DNA from 4 places in the Neobacillus sp. FW104-15D2 genome. Region 1 is predicted to be linked to each of the others. Evidence: predicted binding sites of a transcription regulator. Region 1 holds the regulator's gene; each other region holds the start of a gene.
What was found. Region 1 encodes Rex, which represses fermentation and respiration genes when NADH is low (regulators of the CRP and FNR family bind a similar motif). Its sites were predicted from a motif close to TTGTGAAATATTTCACAA; they were not measured.
Positions count from the first base shown of each region.

Region 2: AC3WR0_RS14970 (DoxX family membrane protein) is a predicted target of Rex. The motif match lies at 2,037-2,054, and genes of this name have one in related genera.
Region 3: AC3WR0_RS08050 (hydrogenase small subunit) is a predicted target of Rex. The motif match lies at 1,743-1,760, and genes of this name have one in related genera.
Region 4: qoxA (cytochrome aa3 quinol oxidase subunit II) is a predicted target of Rex. The motif match lies at 1,986-2,003, and genes of this name have one in related genera.

Region 1 covers NZ_JBYTCJ010000049.1:15,453-18,939, forward strand. The annotation lists gene AC3WR0_RS24340 (CPBP family intramembrane glutamic endopeptidase) at 271-1,005, shown strand; gene AC3WR0_RS24345 (YdiK family protein) at 1,002-1,202, shown strand; gene AC3WR0_RS24350 (redox-sensing transcriptional repressor Rex) at 1,395-2,048, opposite strand; gene moaC (cyclic pyranopterin monophosphate synthase MoaC) at 2,075-2,566, opposite strand; gene AC3WR0_RS24360 (ABC-F family ATP-binding cassette domain-containing protein) at 2,787-3,487, shown strand, end outside.
Region 2 covers NZ_JBYTCJ010000018.1:38,223-41,709, forward strand. The annotation lists gene AC3WR0_RS14960 (S53 family peptidase) at 1-469, shown strand, start outside; gene AC3WR0_RS14965 (DoxX family membrane protein) at 769-1,281, opposite strand; gene AC3WR0_RS14970 (DoxX family membrane protein) at 1,441-1,953, opposite strand; gene AC3WR0_RS14975 (acetyl-CoA C-acetyltransferase) at 2,610-3,487, shown strand, end outside.
Region 3 covers NZ_JBYTCJ010000007.1:135,422-138,908, reverse strand. The annotation lists gene AC3WR0_RS08070 (M20/M25/M40 family metallo-hydrolase) at 1-344, opposite strand, end outside; gene AC3WR0_RS08065 (hypothetical protein) at 622-954, opposite strand; gene AC3WR0_RS08060 (hypothetical protein) at 1,166-1,399, shown strand; gene AC3WR0_RS08055 (hypothetical protein) at 1,396-1,554, shown strand; gene AC3WR0_RS08050 (hydrogenase small subunit) at 1,783-2,628, shown strand; gene AC3WR0_RS08045 (ATP-binding protein) at 2,887-3,487, opposite strand, start outside.
Region 4 covers NZ_JBYTCJ010000010.1:29,410-32,896, reverse strand. The annotation lists gene qoxB (cytochrome aa3 quinol oxidase subunit I) at 1-910, opposite strand, end outside; gene qoxA (cytochrome aa3 quinol oxidase subunit II) at 910-1,917, opposite strand; gene AC3WR0_RS09855 (iron-sulfur cluster assembly accessory protein) at 2,300-2,602, shown strand; gene AC3WR0_RS09850 (Cof-type HAD-IIB family hydrolase) at 2,849-3,487, shown strand, end outside.

The DNA of each region.
Region 1 (3,487 bases):
TCCTCAAATTTTTTATGTAGTTGATTTATTAGCACTCTATCACGTTGAGTGCTAACACAATTATTATAATAATGAATCCACTAACCTTTTGCAAGCAGGAGATATAAAAAAACCCAAAAAATTTTTCTCTTTTTCAACCTTACCATTATGGCTAAGGTCACGCAGTTTTGCCCATCCTAAGTACCTTCTGATTGAAAGAAATCGCCTTTTATGAGTAGAATGAGGAATAGTGCAGAAATTAATTTAAGAGCCTGAAAGGGAGATTATATATTGAAAAAGGAATATTGGATTATTTTAATTGTATATATCGCCATGCAGCTGTCGAGTTTCGTCGGAATTCCGCTTGTCACCCATATACTCGAAGCTTCGGGTAACAGTACTTTAGAATCGCAGCGGCTTGCTATACCGTATTGGCTGCTTATAAGCTTTACAGCTGCCTTTTTAATTACATTGTTTTTATTGCGAAAAGAAAGAATGTCGCCTGAATTTGCCCGAGGCCGTACTTCTGTCGGCAGCTCGGTGGCATGGGCTATCGGCGGTGTTTTTCTTGCTCTTTTTGCCCAATCAATTGCCGCAAGCATTGAAAGACTTCTGGGAATTAATATGGGATCTGAAAACACCCAGGCTATTTTAAAATTAATTCAGGCTTTTCCTTTAGTGTTGGTTATCAGTTCCATTATCGGACCTATCCTTGAGGAGATAGTGTTTCGAAAAATTATCTTTGGCAGCTTATATAAGCGCTTTAACTTTTTCATATCCGCTTTGATTAGTTCTGTCGTCTTTGCGCTTGCCCATATGGAGCCGGTTCACATTTTACTGTACGCTTCAATGGGATTTACCTTTGCTTTTCTATATGTCAGAACGAAAAATATCTTTGTATCCATGTTCGCTCACGTGGCGATGAATACTTTTGTCGTATTAGTCCAATCTGTTTATAAAGACCAAATCGAAAGAATGATGCAGGACGCTGACAAAATTCAAAGCTTTATTGGAGGATTTTTATGAGACAGTCACCTTTGTTTTCGGGCATCATTTATTTCCTGCTCGGCGTTCTGTTCACTTATTTTGCCATTCAGGATGTTCAGGACGATGGATGGGGATTTTTTACCTACCTGCTTGTTCTGCTGGCCACATTTGATGTAGCCTCAGGCCTTAAGATGGTAGGTTTTCATTTTAGGATTAAAAAGCATACAAAAAGGTGAGTTCCGGAATTGGAACTCACCTTTTTATTTTTTAGGCTGTGTTAAAAAAGCAGCGCTGATTGTAACGCATGAAAGGAGACTCCAGCGGGAAAATTGGATCAGGTGGACCCCACAGGAGCTGAAGTTTGCCGAACCGCTCGCGGAAAGCGAGTGTCTTGGAGCGAAAATCTAAAAATAAGTTTATCGCCTTTTTTAAAGTGCTTCTTCTTCTGAAGGATAATGCTTCAGAAAGTATATTAATGATTGCAGCTCAACAGCAAGGTCTATATGGTGCACTCTTATTGTAGGCGGCACGTGCAAACGGGCAGGTGTAAAGTTTAAAATCCCTTTAACGTCTGCCTTAATAAGTCTGTCTGTTACCGGCTGGGCTGCAGGAGCGGGAACGGTTAAGATCACAATTTGTATTTTTTCAGATTTTAGGTATTTTTCAATGTCATCCATATGGTAGACGGGAACATCACCAATTTTGGAACCCACTCTTTCGGGGCTAATATCAAAGCCAATTTGAATTTTGGTGTTGTTATTTTTCAAGAAATTATAATTCAATAAAGCCGTTCCCAAATTTCCGACACCAATAAGTGCGACTTTTGTCAATTCATCCTGATCCAGTGTTTTTCTAAAGAAGGTCAATAAGTAATTAACATTATAGCCATACCCCTTTTTTCCGAGCGCTCCAAAATAAGAAAAATCCCGTCGAATAGTGGCTGAATCAACTTTTACTGCGTCACTCAATTCTGCTGAAGACACCCTCTGCTTTCCTGATGTATGGAGATGATTGAGAAAGCGATAATAGAGCGGCAGTCTTTTGGCCGTTGCCTGTGGTATTTTTATGGTCTCATTGCTCATGTTTCTTTCCTCTCTCCTCTAATGAATTATAGTTCCGTTCTTTTGAAATCGCCATTCTTCCCTCCGGTTTTTTCAACCAGATAAGTTGGCCCAATGACCATCCCTTTATCAACTGCTTTGCACATATCATAAACGGTCAGTGCACACACAGAGGCGGCTGTTAACGCTTCCATTTCAACACCTGTTTGTCCCTTTGTTTTCACTGCCGCAGAAATATTTAATTTATACTCATCCTGGCCTTCCTCTTCCCATGAAAAGGTTACATTTACACCTGTAAGCGAAATAGGGTGGCACATAGGGATGATGTCCCATGTTTTTTTGGCTGACATAACAGCTGCTACCTGGGCTACAGCCAGCACATCGCCTTTTTTCATTTCCTGGTTGGTAATCTTGTTATAGATTTCTCTGCTAACTTTTATACTCGAGTGGGCATGTGCAGTTCGTGCTGTTTCCGGCTTACTGCTGACATCGACCATTTTTGCCCTGCCTTCATCATTAAAATGTGTAAATTCAGCCATTATAAAAACCCCTCTCATCAAAATAATACACTATTTTTCCCATATTGTGTGTGAACTTTGTATTATTCTTCACATATGTTTATTTGGTTTTTATTGTTTTTATATATTAATCTGCTTAATATTTTCGCTTCCATTCTTTTAAATTCCTTTTGCATGATTCACTTTATTGCCGGTGTACCTCTAATCGGTTAAACTTATCGTAAGTACTGAGGTGAATAAAATGATTTTATTACAGGTTAATCAGCTGGAAAAAAACTATGGCGCTGAGCTTATTTTATCGAATATAAAACTGGAACTGCAAACCAGGGACCGTGTTGCTTTGGTAGGACGGAACGGAGCAGGAAAATCTACACTGTTAAAGATTATCGCCGGCCACCTTTCCTATGACGGTGGTGAAATTATAAAACCAAAGGATGCCACGATTGGGTACTTGGCACAGAATACTGGACTTGAATCCAATTTATCCATTTGGGAAGAAATGCTGTCAGTTTTTGAGGATCTTCGTAAAATGGAGAAAACCATACGCGAGCTGGAGGTCAAGATGTCTGACCCCGATGCATTCTCAGACTCTGACCGATATGAAAGAATTTTGCGGGAATATGACTCTTTACAGGTGAAGTTCAAGGAACTTGGAGGCTATCAATATGAAGCCGATATTCGATCTGTCCTGCATGGGCTTAATTTCCAATCCTTTGACCACTCTACTACTGTCTCTTCATTAAGCGGTGGCCAAAAAACAAGATTGGCACTTGGTAAGCTATTATTAAAAAAGCCGGATATTTTAATACTGGACGAACCTACCAACCATCTTGACATTGATACTTTAACTTGGCTTGAGCAATATCTTCAGGGCTATGAAGGAGCCATTCTGATTGTTTCCCATGACCGTTATTTCCTTGATAAGGTGGTTAATCAGGTTTA
Region 2 (3,487 bases), on a different contig from region 1:
AGGTGGCACTGTCACTCAACTAATTACAAATGGCGGTTTTGAAAGCGGCCAATCACCATGGACCGAATCTAGTATTGGCGGCTATCAGCTCGTTGATACATCCCGTCCGCATACAGGCAGCTACTCAGCTTATCTAAATGGATATAACAGCAGTACGGATACAATCTATCAAACTGTTACGATTCCTTCTACCGCAACAAGTGCGACGCTAACGTTCTGGACTTATGTTTCTACAACAGAAACAAGCCATGCCTATGATTATTTCTACGCACAGGTTCGCAATACAAGCGGCTCCGCACTCGCAACATTGTTAACCTTGAATGATGGAACAGCGTCCGGCTGGGTGCTGCGAAGCTACAGTCTCCTAAATTACAAAGGGCAGACTGTCCAAATTGCCTTTAAAGGTACGAATGACAGCAGCAACCCAACCGACTTCTTTGTGGATGATGTAAGCCTGCAAGTGCAATAGAATTATATTATCAGTGACGGCCTCCTTTAAAAGAGGCCGTCATTTGTATATTTTTAAACAAAAATGGCGCGCCCAGTGATTCGGACAGGAAGGCTCTTGGATCAGCCGGAGGAGTCCGAATGAAGTCATGATTCGGACAGAAAGGCTCCTGTATCAGCCGGTGGAGTCCGAATAGCGCCGTGATTCGGACAGAAAGGCTAATGGAAATGCTAGTGTAGTCCGAATAACCCCGTGATTATTGGGCACTTACAAGCGTTAAGAGCAACAATGTTTACAAAAAGATCATTTCTAACTATCAATTAAGCATTGTGTTTAACAGTATGGTTGTTTCCTTTTAATGTTGTTTTACGGATGAAAGGAATCACCCAGCGGTCTACACCGATTTTACCAGCATTGAAGCCTGCAGCTAAGATAATGACACCAAGCAGAATGTCCATTGGGTTAGAAGAGATAGTGCCAGCCATTAAATAAGAGAAGTTCATTACTAAGCCGAAGAACATAGCAGCTGTAGTTAAGCATCCAAGAATTAAGCCAAGACCGACAAGCAATTCGCCCCAAGGAACCAAAACGTTGAAGATGTGAGCATTAGGAAGAGCGAAGCTTTTTAAGAAAGTAAGATAAGTTCCGTAAAGAATGCTTCCGTCTGGACCTTTTACTGGATTGCCGATCGCGCCTTTTAAAAATCCTGAAGCATCGAATCCGCCGGTAATTTTGTGCAGGCCGGCTTCAAACCAGGCATAGCCAACATATAAACGAAGGAAAGTGAGAATGACAGCAGAGACTTTGTTTGTTCTTAAGACTTGGTTAAACATTTTGAAGACCCCTTTATAATTTAATATTAATAATGTGTTTATGTTGTTATTATAGTTTGTTTAGTTGACTTTGAAGCCGATTTTTCCAACCATTCACAATTCTGTAAAATCATTTTGAACAACCTGTGACTAGAATCATAGTTTTTATATTGTTAGCTATTAAACATTTTGTTTTGCGATATGGTTGTTTTCTTTAATTGCAGTTTTGCGGATGAAAGGAATAACCCAGCGGTCTAAACCGATTTTACCAGCATTGAAGCCTGCAGCTAAGATAATGACACCAAGCAGAATGTCCATTGGGTTAGAAGAGATAGTGCCAGCCATTAGATAAGAGAAGTTCATCACTAAACCGAAGAACATAGCAGCTGTAGTTAAGCATCCAAGAATTAAGCCGATACCGACTAGGAATTCCCCCCAAGGAACTAAAACGTTGAAGATGTGAGCATTAGGAAGAGCGAAGCTTTTTAAGAAAGTAAGATAAGTTCCGTAAAGAATGCTTCCGTCTGGACCTTTTACTGGATTGCCGATAGCGCCTTTTAAAAATCCTGAAGCATCGAATCCGCCGGTAATTTTGTGGAGGCCGGCTTCAAACCAGGCATAGCCAACATATAAACGAAGGAAAGTGAGAATGACAGCAGAGACTTTGTTTGTTCTTAAGACTTGGTTTAACATTTTAAAGACCCCTTTAGGAAAATTAATATTAATAACTTGATTACACTGTTATTATAGTTTATTAATTTTGATTTGAGGTGAGTTTGCTCATCATTTCACAAATTCGTAAAAACATTTTGAACAAAATATTACAAGAGGAAGATTAATAGTATTTACCTGCCAGATTGAATCCTCATATAGCTCTTACAAATTGCTAACAGCACTAATAATCAGCTTAAACTCGGGATGTTCTTACAGCATTTTCTATCCGCACTTTTCATTCCTTTCATGAACAAATATGGTTCAGGGGTAGAATACAGGTGATATGGGCTATAGAAACAAGGAAGGATTGATCTGGTTTGTAGACCGGTATAAAGATTTGATTAAAAGAGCAGGAGAAAATGTTTCTTCTATAGAAATAGAAAATGTTATATCAAGCTATCAAGGGGGTAACCGACTGTACTGTAATTGGAGTTCCAGATAATTTGAGATAGGAAGCAATTATTGCGTATATTTCTAACTTATCAGAGGAAGAAATAAGAGCATTTTGTGCAGAGCAGCTATCCCATTTTAAAGTGTGGAGGAATTCCCAAGGGCATCTATCGGTAAAATTCAGAAGACCTTACTTCGGCAAAATCATCCTATTAAAATCTAAAAGCTAAAGGGGAGAGAGAAAATTGGAATCTATTTATATTATTAACGGAGCAAGAACGCCTTTTGGTTCATTCGGCGGTTCTCTAAAAGATGTAAGTGATATTGATCTTGCCGTAACGGCTGCAAACGAAGCCTTAAAACGAAGCAGACTGTCTCCAACGGAAATTGAAGATGTAGCATTTGGAAATGTCATTCATACAACGAAGGCCTCATCCTATCTGGCTCGTCATATTGCCTTGAAAAGCGAAATCCCGGTGGAAACACCTGCGCTTACAGTGAACAGGCTTTGTGGATCAGGTCTGCAGGCTATTGTTTCTAGTGCCCAGACAATGATACTGGGTGATGCCAAAACAGCTGTAGCTGGAGGGACAGAAAATATGAGCCAGTCGCCGCATGTCCTGAGAGGCACTAGGTTTGGCTCTCCAAACGGCGCTCCTCCAATTGACGATATGCTTTGGTCGACACTAACAGATGAGTATATTGGCTGCGGCATGGGGATCACAGCAGAAAATCTATCCGAGAAATATACTATCACTCGCGAGGAACAAGATGAGTTTTCCATGAATTCGCATCTGAAAGCCGCTGCGGCAAGGCAATCTGGCCGGTTTGCGCAGGAAATTGTACCAGTAACGATAACTGGTAAAAGAAATAAGCAAACAGTAGTCTCCGAGGATGAACATATTCGTCCAGACATCAATTTCGATAATCTTGCAAAATTAAAACCAGCCTTCAAAAAAGACGGTACCGTCACTGCCGGAAATGCAAGCGGCATTAATGATGGAGCTGCAGCAGTTGTTTTGGCTTCAGAGTCCTTTTTAAAGGAAAGAAAGGATATTGAGCCTTTAGCACGAATCGTTTCATGGGGAATTGCAGGAGTAGATCCTAATATAATGGGTTTTGG
Region 3 (3,487 bases), on a different contig from region 1:
TTCGCTTTTACATCCGTACTCCCGGGGAAAACAGTATCTAGATGCCCAGCAACCACCAGCTTTGGTCCATTCCCTGTTCCGGGTCTCACTCCAAACACGTTCCCCTGGCTGTCTATATGTACATTTTTAAGGCCGTATTCTATTAATCTTCTTTGATACTCTAAACCGCGCTCCTGCTCCTGAAACGTTGGTGCCGGTATTTCTGTTAAAGCGATTTGCTCCTGGGTAGTATAATCGTTATCCTCTTCCAAAAAATCAAGCCCTGCTTTTACTTTTGGATCTTTACTCAAAACTTCAATTACTGATTTACTATTATCACAGATTACCTTCGATTCATATGCCATATATAATTCCCCCAGTAAAAAGAGTTTCTTTTTATATATTCTATCAATTCTTAAAATTCCACAAGTATATCGCTCTATAAAAAAAACCCCCTTTCGTAATGAAAGAGGGTACAGTCAATTTATCTCATTGTTTTATAGATAAGTGGGCTTCCTCCACCAATTAGATTAGATGCCTTTGTAGCAGCATCTGCATTGTGAGTAGCACTAATTTAGACCTAATCCAAGCTTGTTCAATACACGTGACTTATTAACTATTAATCGAGTAGACTATTCATTACTATTTTCCAAACGTTTTTTGAATAACCTCATAATCGATCGTATACCATTTGGTTTTATCCATTTTGTAAGGGTTAAAATTATTTGTAATCACTACTCCCTCCTTTTGCAATGAAAGCATAGTCCGTTTGATTGTACTTTCCGACAAGAATGGAAAATAAACCTTCCAATCCTTATATGTATTATAAATCCACTTTTTGCCTTCAATCACATTTGAGCTTTTTTCCAATAAAGAATGAAGCTGCTGCAAAATAATTGCCTCATTTATTCCATACTTTTTTGCCAGTGAAGGTAATAGTAATAAAGCCTCTTCTTTCATAAGTAATTCTGCCATTTTGAACCGCTCCTTTTAATTTTTTGAAAGGGCCGTGCCGCCATCTTGAATGGTCCAGCCCTTTCAACTTCTATATACAAAAAAACCGGTAAAAAGGTCAGGGTGAATTAAAAAAAGTATTATTTTTGTAAAACTTAAGGATGCCTTTTAAAAAGAAAAGCAATACACTGTAGCTGAAGCAATTATTATATTAAATCAGGAAGATGATGGAATGATCTATGACCTGGTACTTTTACATCCTCCCACTGTATATGATTTTAGGAAAGAGATGCTATTCACTGGTCCAATCAGCGATGTCGTCCCTTCATCCCCTGTCTTTGAAATGTACCCCATTGGATTGACAAGCATTGGCGACTATCTTGAAAGGTATGGGCTTAAAGTTAAGATTATTAACATCGCCAACCGGATGCTATTAGACCCTGACTTTGATGCCGAGAAAAAATGAAGAAAATCAAGGCCAAAGCAATCGGTATAGACCTTCACTGGCTACCCCACGCTCACGGCAGTATTGAACTTGCCAAAATCGTAAAAAAATATAATCCCGACATCCCTGTTCTTTTTGGCGGTTTGAGACTTCCTGGACCGAATCGAAGCAATTAATGTCCTGCCGCTCATGGATCAGATCATAGAGCTGGAAAAGATTAAAGAAGAAGTTGAAGAAATAAACCGCCACAGCGTCTTGAAGTTTCTGTTTCAGAACAAAGAAAGCAAACATGACACTTCTGTGAAACCTTCTGATTCAGTCTTTCCGGCCAGCTCCCTTAAACCTATAATAAAAATAAGATACTATGTGAAATATTTGAGCATATATAAGGGGAGATCTTGACCATGGTCCAATATAACTGGTTAGAAGCCATTCATGTAACAGAAGAAATGTTAACTCTTACAGATAAACGTTTGCCTGTGGTTTGGATAAGTGCGCTTGATTGTACCGGATGCAAAGAAGCTTTTACCCGTTCTTTCGAGCCATCATCCCTTGATACACTGCTGAATTTTATTTCTCTTGAATACAGTGAATTATTATCCGCAGCCAGCGGTTATCAGGTGGAAGAACATAAGGAAAGCATTTTTGAAGAATATAAAGGGCAATATGTTCTTGCGGTAGAAGGTGGAATTCCAGGCAGTGATGAATTCTTAATGATTGCTGGGAAATCGGTCCGGGAAGAAATTATCCATGCAGCAAAAAATGCAAAAGCCGTTATTGCTTTTGGCAGCTGTTCCGCCTGGGGAGGTATTGCAGCAGCTGGTATTAATCCGACCCATTCCGTAGATATTCGAGAGCTTATTCCAGAGGAAATTCCTGTCGCGTTAGTTCCCGGCTGCCCGCCTATTCCTGAAGTGATGATCGGCACCCTGCTCCACGTACACTTTCATGGAAAATTGCCGGAACTGGATAAAAAGCTCCGTCCAAAACTGTTCTATCAAACTACCGTCCATATGACCTGCCACCGAAAACCATTCTTTGACCAAAAGCTTTTTGCCGAGTCTTATGACGACGAGGGTGCCAGAAAAGGATATTGTTTGTTTAAATTGGGCTGTAAAGGTCCAACCGCCTTTAACTCCTGTGAATCACTCGGCCAGGACCGATGTATATCTGCCGGATTCACATGTATCGGCTGCTCAGAAAAAGGATTTTGGGATAAAGGAACATTCTGCGGGAAAAAGAAAAGATAATTGGAAAACGGGCAGCAGTCTATTCAGCTGTCCGTTTTGTTTTTGAAAAAAGAATACACGAAACTGCTATTAAGAAGAAGCATTGAAACGGATGAAAGTACGTGGAGAAAAACACAAATAAAGTCCTAAAATTGTAAGTGGCTTTTAATTTTGGCTATGTTCTTCGCAGTCTTTTAAAAAAGGAAATGGGAGATGTAAAAACACAATTAAATGATAGTAACAAAAAACGGACAGCATCCCCCACTGTCCGAAACCTTTTTAAAACGGCAGACTTGGAATCGTAATAAGAAAAGTAGTGCCTTTCCCCTTCTCACTCTCTATTTCAATTCTGCCATTAACCTTATCAACCGTACTATATACCATCAGCATTCCAAGACCGGTTCCTTCTTTTTTCGTAGAATAGTAAGGTCTCCCTAATCGTAAAACCTCTTCTTTCGTCATCCCAATGCCTGTATCGGTTATTTTAACGACAATTTGATTCTCCTGCTCTGAAATATCAATAGAAAGAACACCGCCCATTTCTTTCATCGCCTCAATAGCGTTCTTAAATAAATTAATTAAACACTGCTTTGCCTGATTTTTATCGTACTTAATTTTTAAAGTGTTATTAAAATTCACTTCTACATCTACCTGATGCATGTTGGCATAGGGAATCATAACATTCGTTACATAATCTATCTCTTCTTTTAAATTGGAGAAAACCATGTTTTCCGATTGTGGCTTAGAAAAAGCAAGAAAATCAGTAACAATTTGCTCAGCCCGTTTTAATTCAGATAATGAAATCTCAACATATCTTTTTTCATCACCTGTAATGTTTTGTGAATCCTTTAAAAGCTGAAGAAATCCTTTTGTAACCGTA
Region 4 (3,487 bases), on a different contig from region 1:
CTATAACCTCCGAGAACATACCGAATGCAGGCAGAACAACGATATAAACCTCAGGGTGTCCCCATAACCAGAAGAGGTTAACCCACATCATGTCCATACCGCCGCCGCTTATTGTAAAGAAGTGAGTTCCGAAAATACGGTCAAAGGTCATTAATGCAAGAGCTACTGTAAAGATAGGGAAAGCAGCTACGATAATAATAGACGTAATTAGGGAAGTCCAAGAGAACATTGGCATTTTCAATAATGTCATGCCTTTGGCACGCATTTTTAAGATCGTAACAATAAAGTTAATACCTGTCATCAGGGTACCGATACCGGCAATCTGAATGGCAACTGCGTAATAGTTATTACCGATGCCCGGGCTGAATTCCTTACCCGCAAGAGGGAAGTAAGCCGTCCATCCTGCATCAGGTGATCCGCCGATAACAAAGGAAATATTAAACAACATTGCTCCAACAAAGAACAGCCAGAAGCTTAAAGCATTCAGCTGTGGAAACGCAACGTCACGAGCTCCGATTTGAAGCGGAATAACAACGTTCATTAAACCAATTAGGAAGGGCATTGCCATGAAAAGAATCATGATAACACCGTGAGTAGTGAAAATTTCATTATAGTGCTGCGCATTTAAAAATTTCTCTTCCGGTGTCAAAGTTTGGACCTTCATTAAAATTCCGTCCATACCTCCGCGGAAAAACATAAGTACACCAGCTAGAATGTACATAATACCAATTCGTTTATGGTCGACAGTTGTCAGCCATTCACGCCAAAGCCATGACCATTTTTTAAAAAAAGTCAGGCCGGCAAGAATACCAAGCATTGTAAGGCCAATGGCGATTTGGGAACCAACAATAAGTGGGTCGCCGCCCATTAAGATCTCATTCCATTGAATGCTGCCCAGTAGAATGCCCATTATTGACCACCTCCGTCTTTCTGGCCGTTCATGTCCATACCGTCCATTGAATGGCCATCCATATTCATTGCTTCATCTTTTTTATCATTCTTTTTGCTAGTTTCTTCATCTTTAAAAATTTGTCCCTGATAACCGTGTACTCGGTATTTTTCAGGGTTCAAATATGTTTTTGAATCCATTTTTCCATGGTCAACCCATGCAAGATGTGTTCCGTTAAAAGTCAATCTGCCAAGGTGAGTAGGATTTAAAAGGCTCTCATACTTCTTTTCAGAAAGTTTTGGAGCAGTATTCTTAACTTCGTCTACCCATTTTTTAAACGCTTGTGGAGACTTGGCTTCAACAGTAAATTCCATATCAGCATAGCCTCGGCCGTTAAAGTTTGTGTTACGTCCTAAAAATTCGCCTGGTTTATCAGCTGTCAGATAAAGCTGAGTTTCCATTTTATTCATAGTGTACTTTTGTCCGCCAAGTGCAGGAACCCAGAAGGATTGCATGGTACCGGCAGAAGTCAGCTTGAATTTAACTGGCGTTCCAGCTGGAATATTTACATAGTTTACAGTCTCAATTCCTTGTTCAGGATAACTGAAAATCCACTTCCAGTCAGCGGAAGTAACATTAATTGTAATTGGCTTCTTATTTTCGTAACCCTTTGGTACTTTCTCCAAATTATAAATAGATTTAACCGTTGGAATAGTAAGGGCAATAACGATCAGAATAGGGATAACAGTCCATGTAATTTCAAGAGCAGTACTGCCGTGCTCTTCAGGAGGCTCGTAATCCTTCCTTTCCGGCCTGTCACGATATTTCCAGACAATATATCCAAAAAGGCCAAACACGACTACTACAACCAGCAGCATAAGTACAAGCGACCAGTTAATTAAACCAAGTATTTCTCTGGCAGCAGGCCCCTTTGGTTCAAAAACGACCATGTGTGTGTCACAGCCGCTCAGAAACAGCATAGGGATCAGCGCCATGAACGAAATCAAGAACCCTTTCTTGGATTTCATTCTGTCAGCTCCTCTCTAAATAAAAAGTTAATTGTTAAATAATGAATTGAATGATTATTCTAATATTGTTGTGAAAATCTTCACAATATCAAGCGGAACTGGTGATCACAATCGCATGAGAGTATGAAGAAAACACTACGCTTATGATAATAACATATAAAATAAGGTTTAATTGTGACAAAATTAGTAAGGATTTATGAACCTTTAGTGGAATTTCTTTGTAAAAGGAAGTCTTTTTATTTGACATAAAACATTGTCAAGGTTCTTTTGGGGGGAATTTCGTTTTATCGAAATAATAAAAATACCCACAAATTGAATATTTTAGTGTTTTTTAATAAGATATGGCATAATGGGAATGAAAAAATCGAATGGAGGACTTAACATGAAGTGCAAAATCAACAAAAATGCTGCAAAGGTTTTAAAAGAAATGCTTGCCAGGCCAGAAGCAGAGGGAAAGATGATTCGCGTATATGTGACACATATGCATGGCGATCACGCCCATTATGATATTAGATTAGATACTCCGACTGAAAACGATGAAATTGTGAAAACGGATAAGGATATCGATATCCTTTTAGATAAAAAAGAAGAATTTCTTGACGGAGTTTGGCTCCAGTATTTCTTTGTGCCAAAAGAAGAATTTGTGATTACCAATCCATCAAAGGACCATCATCACCACCATTAAGAGAAGCAGAAGCGGAGCAGCTCCCAGAACTTTTTAAAAAGACTCCATGCTGCTTTACAGGAACTTCAGCAGATAATCATGGAGCAGGAGCCAATTTGCCCACTTAGCACGATGTGAGTTAATCTGAATCTAAAAACCGGGCTAATCCCGGTTTTTCTTTATTAAACCATTTTTTGTCCTATGTTTTGATTAAACGGTATATGGATATTTTAATACTATTAAATAGTAAAAAAGGGGATCATAATCTTGGAAAATAAGCAAAAAGAGATTGATATAAAATTAGTGGCACTTGATATGGACGGAACCCTTTTGAACAGCAGCGATGAGATTTCAGAAGGCAACCGCAGAGCAATCAAAGAGGCACAGGAAAAAGGGATTTATGTTGTATTAAGTACAGGGAGATCTATTTTGACATCCAGGGAGCATGCGAAATCCCTGCAGCTTTCATCCTTTTTAGTAACGGTGAATGGAAGTGAGATTTGGGATCAGAACGGAGAACTAGTCGAACGAAATTCTGTACAATCCGATCTCGTGCAGTGGATGTGGGAGCTTTCTCAAAAGCATGGGACAAAGTTTTGGGCTACTGGTGTAGATAAGGTCTGGAATGATAGTATGCCAGAGGATATTCTGGCAGGTGAATGGCTGAAATTTGGTTTTAATATTGAGGATGCTCATGTGCGGGAATTGATATTGAAAGAACTTCAGGACAAAGGATTGTTTGAAATAAGCAATTCTAGTCCTATTAATATAGAAGTAAATGCACTTGGAGTAAACAAAGCAAGGGGCCTTCAGACGGTATGCGAAAAGCTCGGCATCGGGCTCGAGCATGTAATGGCAGTAGGGGACAGTTTAAATGACATGGCTATGATTAAAGAAGCAGGACTG